2 linked regions of the Caldimonas thermodepolymerans genome follow. Each later gene encodes a partner of the first gene's protein in a complex. Links are inferred from orthologs where the notes say so. Each region holds a gene or a part of one and is shown in the gene's direction. Other genes may lie near its edges.

Region 1 (3,154 bases):
GGCCGGCTCGCTGTTCCTGACCCGCCCGCGCCTGGCCGACCACATGGAGTCGCAGCCGGTGGTGCAGTCCCGTGCGGATGCGGTCTTCGCCAGCCTGCTGGACGGCTCGCTCGACATCGTGATCGCCGCGCGCCATTCCTTCGACACCCTGGCCGAAGGGCTGGAACGGCTGGAGCACCGCCGGTCCACCGGCAAGCCGCTGCTCGTGGTGCAGCCCGAGGCCGGCTGAGCCCCGGGCGGGGCCGGCCACGCCGGCCCCGTCGTCCCTGATGGTCACCCTTGAAAGGCCTCCGACCACCCCTATAATGAGGCTGTTAGCACTCTCTGCCGGAGAGTGCTAGTAGTTTCGGACGAGCCGCATTCCCGGGGCTCATCCTGAAAGTTAATGAGCGCTCACGTGCGCTCATTCTTATTCCAGACGTGCCTTCCTCTTCAAGGAGATGCAATGAAACTTCGTCCGTTGCACGATCGCGTGATCGTCAAGCGCCTCGAACAAGAAACCAAGACCGCTGCGGGCATCGTGATCCCCGACAACGCCGCCGAAAAGCCTGACCAGGGCGAAGTCCTGGCGGTGGGCCCGGGCAAGCGCAACGACAAGGGCGATTTCGTGGCCCTGAACGTCAAGGTGGGCGACCGCGTGCTGTTCGGCAAGTACAGCGGCCAGACCGTCAAGGTCGATGGCGAAGAGCTGCTGGTGATGCGCGAGGAAGACCTCTTCGCCGTCATCGAGAAGTGATCGTCGGCGTCGCTGAACGGTTCCCCTTACAAGTTTCAAAGCATTCGGAGTAATCAGACATGGCAGCAAAAGACGTGGTCTTCGGCGGTGACGCCCGTGCCCGCATGGTCGAGGGTGTCAACATCCTGGCCAACGCCGTCAAGGTGACCCTGGGCCCGAAGGGCCGCAACGTGGTCCTGGAGCGCTCGTTCGGCGCCCCGACCGTGACCAAGGACGGCGTGTCGGTCGCCAAGGAAATCGAGCTGAAGGACAAGCTCCAGAACATGGGCGCCCAGATGGTCAAGGAAGTCGCTTCCAAGACCAGCGACAACGCCGGTGACGGCACCACCACCGCCACCGTGCTGGCCCAGGCCATCGTGCGCGAGGGCATGAAGTACGTGGCCGCCGGCATGAACCCGATGGACCTGAAGCGCGGCATCGACAAGGCCGTCGCCGCCCTGGTGGACGAGCTGAAGAAGATCAGCAAGCCGACCACCACCTCCAAGGAAATCGCCCAGGTCGGCGCGATCTCCGCCAACTCCGACTCCTCGATCGGCCAGATCATTGCCGACGCGATGGACAAGGTCGGCAAGGAAGGCGTGATCACGGTCGAGGACGGCAAGTCGCTGCAGAACGAACTCGAAGTCGTCGAGGGCATGCAGTTCGACCGCGGCTACCTGTCGCCGTACTTCATCAACAATCCCGACAAGCAGGCCGCGATCCTCGAGAACCCGTTCGTCCTGCTGTACGACAAGAAGATCAGCAACATCCGTGACCTGCTGCCGACCCTGGAGCAGGTCGCCAAGGCCGGCCGTCCGCTGCTGATCATCGCCGAGGACGTCGAAGGCGAAGCGCTGGCCACCCTGGTGGTCAACACCATCCGCGGCATCCTGAAGGTCTGCGCCGTCAAGGCCCCGGGCTTCGGCGACCGCCGCAAGGCCATGCTGGAAGACATCGCCATCCTGACCGGCGGCAAGGTGATTTCGGAAGAAGTCGGCCTGACGCTCGAGAAGGTGCAGCTGGCTGACCTGGGTCAGGCCAAGCGCGTCGAAGTGGCCAAGGAAAACACCACCATCATCGACGGCGCTGGTGCTGCGGCCGACATCGAAGCCCGCGTCAAGCAGATCCGCGTCCAGATCGAGGAAGCCACCTCCGACTACGACCGCGAGAAGCTGCAGGAGCGCGTGGCCAAGCTGGCCGGCGGCGTGGCGGTGATCAAGGTCGGTGCCGCCACCGAAGTCGAGATGAAGGAGAAGAAGGCCCGCGTGGAAGACGCGCTGCACGCCACCCGCGCTGCCGTTGAAGAAGGCATCGTGCCCGGCGGTGGCGTGGCCCTGCTGCGTGCCCGCCAGGCCGTCGGCGAGCTGAAGGGCGAGAACGTGGACCAGGACGCCGGCATCAAGCTGGTGCTGAAGGCCATCGAAGCCCCGCTGCGCGAGATCGTCGCCAACGCCGGTGGCGAGCCCTCGGTCGTGATCAACAAGGTGCTGGAAGGCAAGGGCAACTTCGGCTTCAACGCCGCCAACGACACCTACGGCGACATGATCGAGATGGGCATCCTGGATCCGACCAAGGTGACCCGTACCGCGCTGCAGAACGCCGCCTCGGTCGCCTCGCTGATGCTGACCACCGAGTGCATGGTCGCCGAAGCGCCGAAGGACGAGACCCCGGCCCCCGGTGCGGGCGGCATGGGCGGCATGGGCATGGACATGTAATCGGTCCGGCCACACGCCGAACTTTCGCCAGGAAGGCCGCCGCAAGGCGGCCTTTTCTTTGGCCCCTCGCAAAGGCCGCATGCGTGCGGCCGGGGCGGCGCACCTGCCCGGCCGCGCGGCGGCCAGGGCATTTCAGGCAGGCAGGTCCGGACAGGTGCGGGCTGCGCCGAGGAAACGCCCGCTCAGTCCTCGGCTGCGCCCGGCGGCGCCTCGGGGTGTGCCCAGTCGTACAGCGTGGTCGCCAGGTCTTCCAGCCCGGTCTTCTTCAGCGCCGAGAACAGCGTGATGCCGATGTCGGCCTCGTCGGTGACGAACTCGCCCAGCGCCGCCCCGGCCCCACGCAGCGCTTCGTTGGCCTCCTTGCGGTTGAGCTTGTCGGCCTTGGTCAGCACCACCAGCAGGCGCACCTGGCCCGAGCCGACGCGCGGCGCGACGAAGCGCAGCAGCTGGTGGTCCAGCTCCTTGAGCCCGTGGCGCGAATCGACCAGCAGCACCACGCCGCTGAGGCTGCGGCGCACCTCCAGGTACTGCGCCATCACCTCCTGCCAGCGCAGCTTGGCCGCGCGCTCCACCGCGGCGTAGCCGTAGCCCGGCAGGTCGGCGAACACCGCGTCGGGCGCGCCCTTGGGGCCCAGCTCGAACAGGTTGATGTGCTGCGTGCGCCCCGGCGTCTTGGAGGCGAACGCAAGCTGGCGCTGCTGCGTCAGCGTGTTGATCGCGGTGG
Region 2 (3,198 bases), 180 kb from region 1 along the record:
CAGCACGATGCTCGCGCCGGTCTGCTGCGCCAGCCGCGCGGCGAGCGTCATGGTGTAGGCCGGCCGGCCGAAGAACGGCGCCCACACGCCCATGCCCTCGGGCGGCACCTGGTCGGGCAGCAGGCCGACCGCCTGCCCCTGGCGCAGCGCGCGGATCATCTGCCGCACCCCGGCCAGCGTGGCCGGCGCGGTCGCGAGCCCCGGGCGGCGCCGCGCCGCCTCCACCAGCGGCCGGATCGCGGCCTTGCGTGGCGGCCGGTACAGCACCGTGATCGGACCGTGCGTCGCGCCGTAGCGCTCGGCATAGCCCTGCGCGGTCACCTCGAAGCAGCCCAGGTGCGGGGTCAGGAACACGATGCCCTTGCCGCGCCGATGGGCTTCCTCGATGCAGGCCTCGCCCTGCCAGCGCAGCTTGTCCCCCAGCGGCCGGTCCGCCGGGCGCATCCACAGCCAGGGCAGTTCCATCACCATGCGTCCGGCCTCGGCCACCGCCGCGCGCGCCTGCGCCGGCGCCACGCCCGCCTGCGCCGCGTTGCGGTGCAGCCGTCGGCGGTAGGTGGGCGACAGCAGCCAGGTCAGCCAGCCCAGTCCTGCACCAAGGACGTGCAATAGCCCCAAGGGCCAACGTGACAGCAGACGGAACAGCGTGAGCATCTTTTCTATAATCGCGCGGTCGCCGGTTTAAGGAACAACTTGCGGGGCGACGCAGGAGCGAAGCATAGCGAGCTCCTGCTGGACCACCGGGTCCGACAAATGCCGCTAAAGCGTTCGCCGCACCTCCTCAAGACCCGGGCCGGCAACGCAGGCCAGGGTCTTTTTGTTTGGAGTCAACGAAGTGGCGAACGAATTCCTCTTCACATCCGAGTCCGTCTCCGAAGGCCACCCGGACAAGGTGGCCGACCAGATCTCCGACGCGATCCTGGATGCCATCTTCGAGCAGGACCCCCGGTCGCGCGTGGCCGCCGAGACGCTGTGCAACACGGGTCTCGTGGTGCTGGCCGGTGAAATCACCACCAACGCGCATGTCGACTACATCCAGGTCGCGCGCGACACGATCAAGCGCATCGGCTACGACAACACCGAGTACGGCATCGACTACAAGGGCTGCGCGGTGCTCGTGGCCTACGACAAGCAGAGCAACGACATCGCGCAGGGCGTGGACCACGCCAGCGACGACTACCTGAACACCGGCGCCGGCGACCAGGGCCTGATGTTCGGCTACGCCTGCGACGAGACGCCCGAGCTGATGCCCGCGCCGATCTACTACGCGCACCGCATCGTCGAGCGCCAGGCCCAGCTGCGCAAGGACGGGCGCCTGCCCTTCCTGCGCCCGGACGCCAAGAGCCAGATCACGATGCGCTACGTGGACGGCCGCCCGCACAGCATCGACACCGTGGTGCTGTCCAGCCAGCACAGCCCCGAGATGAGCGACGGCTCCAAGATGAAGCCCGAGTTCATCGAGGCCTGCATCGAGGAGATCATCAAGCCGGTGCTGCCCAAGGAGTGGCTGAAGGACACCAAGTACCTGATCAACCCGACCGGCCGCTTCGTGATCGGCGGCCCGCAGGGCGACTGCGGCCTGACCGGGCGCAAGATCATCGTCGACACCTATGGCGGTGCCTGCCCGCACGGCGGCGGCGCCTTCTCGGGCAAGGACCCGACCAAGGTCGACCGCTCGGCCGCCTACGCCGCGCGCTACGTCGCGAAGAACATCGTCGCCGCAGGCCTGGCGCGCCAGTGCCAGATCCAGGTCAGCTACGCGATCGGCGTGGCGCGCCCGATCAACATCACGGTCTACACCGAAGGCACGGGCGTGATCCCCGACGAGCAGATCGCCGCGCTGGTGCAGGAGCACTTCGACCTGCGCCCGAAGGGCATCATCCAGATGCTGGACCTGCTGCGCCCGATCTACTCCAAGACCGCCGCCTACGGCCACTTCGGCCGCGAGGAACCCGAATTCTCGTGGGAGCGCACCGACAAGGCCGCTGCACTGCGCGCAGCGGCCGGGCTGTAAGCCCCGGCGTGCGGAACGCCCGGCATCGGTGCGCGGGCGACGCTCACGTTGCGCCAGCAAGGTGAGCGCAGACCAAAGAACGGACAAGGCGGCGGCACTGCGCCCGCAGGGGGCCGTTCCCGGGTGACGCTCGCATTGCGCCGGCAATGCGAGTCGAGACCACACGCCGCTGCGGGCGACGCCCACATCGCGCCAGCGAGGTGCGCACGCCCCCCCACCGTACGCCGCAGCCGGGCCGTCGCGCCCGGCAGGCCGCCGCCCCGCCCCTGATCACCCCTACTGGGCGCGCACAAGCGTGCTTTTTTCATCACCACCCGCCCCCGACCTTCCCTAGGATCACCGGGGTCCCGTGTCCCCCTGCTTCAACCACCCCCGATGTCGTTGTCGGCTCCCTCGCCCACCCGCAAGAAGGTCCGCGTCGAACAGCTGCGGCCGGGCATGTTCGTGCTCGAGCTGTGCGGCGCCTGGCTGGACCACCCGTTCTGGCGGACCTCCTTCCTGCTCAAGGACCAGGCCGACCTGGAGCGGCTGCGCCAGAGTCCCGTCCGCGAGGTGTGGATCGACATCGCGCGCGGCCTGGACGTGGCCCCGGAAGCACCGGCCCCGGCGCGCGGCGACGCGGCTCCTCCGCCGCCGGTCAAGCCGGTGCGCACCGTGCCGGAGAAGGTCCCCCTGGAAGAGGAGATCGGCCGCGCCCGGAAGATCTGCATGCGCGCCTGCCGGGAGGTCGGCGGGCTGTTCCAGCAGGCCCGCATGGGGCAGGCCCTGCGCACCGCCCCGGTCGTCGAGCTGGTGGAGGACATCACCGCCTCGGTGCTGCGCAGTCCCAGCGCCCTGGTGAGCCTGGCGCGCCTGAAGACCAAGGACGACTACACCTACCTGCATTCGGTGTCCGTGTGTGCCCTGATGGTGTCGCTCGGCCGGCAGCTCGGGCTGCCCGAACCGGAACTGCGCGAAGTGGGCCTGGCCGGGCTGCTGCACGACCTGGGCAAGGCGGCCATCCCGCTGGAAATACTCAACAAGCCCGGCCGGCTGACCGACGAGGAGTTCGCCCTCGTCAAGGAACACCCGCGCGCCGGCCATGCCATGCTGAGCGACGCCGGCGTGACCTCCGACAGCGCGCTGGACGTCTGCCTGCACCACCATGAGCGCATCGACGGCCGCGGCTACCCGGACGGGCTGGC

Evidence for each region.
Region 2: the proteins of groL (region 1) and metK are in contact, whole or in part, in a cryo-EM structure (PDB 8P4O), measured with the Escherichia coli proteins. The link is inferred for Caldimonas thermodepolymerans from one-to-one orthologs.

Annotation. Positions count from the first base shown.
Region 1 is NZ_CP064338.1:884,065-887,218, reverse strand. What follows is about bases 273-3,112. They hold groL (chaperonin GroEL), read left to right. Parts: upstream 273-795; coding sequence 796-2,430; downstream 2,431-3,112. Other genes in these bases: yihA (ribosome biogenesis GTP-binding protein YihA/YsxC), read right to left, coding at 2,613-3,112; groES (co-chaperone GroES), read left to right, coding at 446-736. Outside these bases: IS481_RS04365 (quinone oxidoreductase family protein), read left to right, coding at 1-229; more of yihA, read right to left, coding at 3,113-3,154.
Region 2 is NZ_CP064338.1:701,984-705,181, reverse strand. Bases 41-2,924 are described here. They hold metK (methionine adenosyltransferase), read left to right. Parts: upstream 41-835; coding sequence 836-2,014; downstream 2,015-2,924. Other genes in these bases: IS481_RS03430 (HD-GYP domain-containing protein), read left to right, coding at 2,390-2,924; IS481_RS03440 (lysophospholipid acyltransferase family protein), read right to left, coding at 41-654. Outside these bases: more of IS481_RS03440, read right to left, coding at 1-40; more of IS481_RS03430, read left to right, coding at 2,925-3,198. UniProt on the Escherichia coli protein: Catalyzes the formation of S-adenosylmethionine (AdoMet) from methionine and ATP.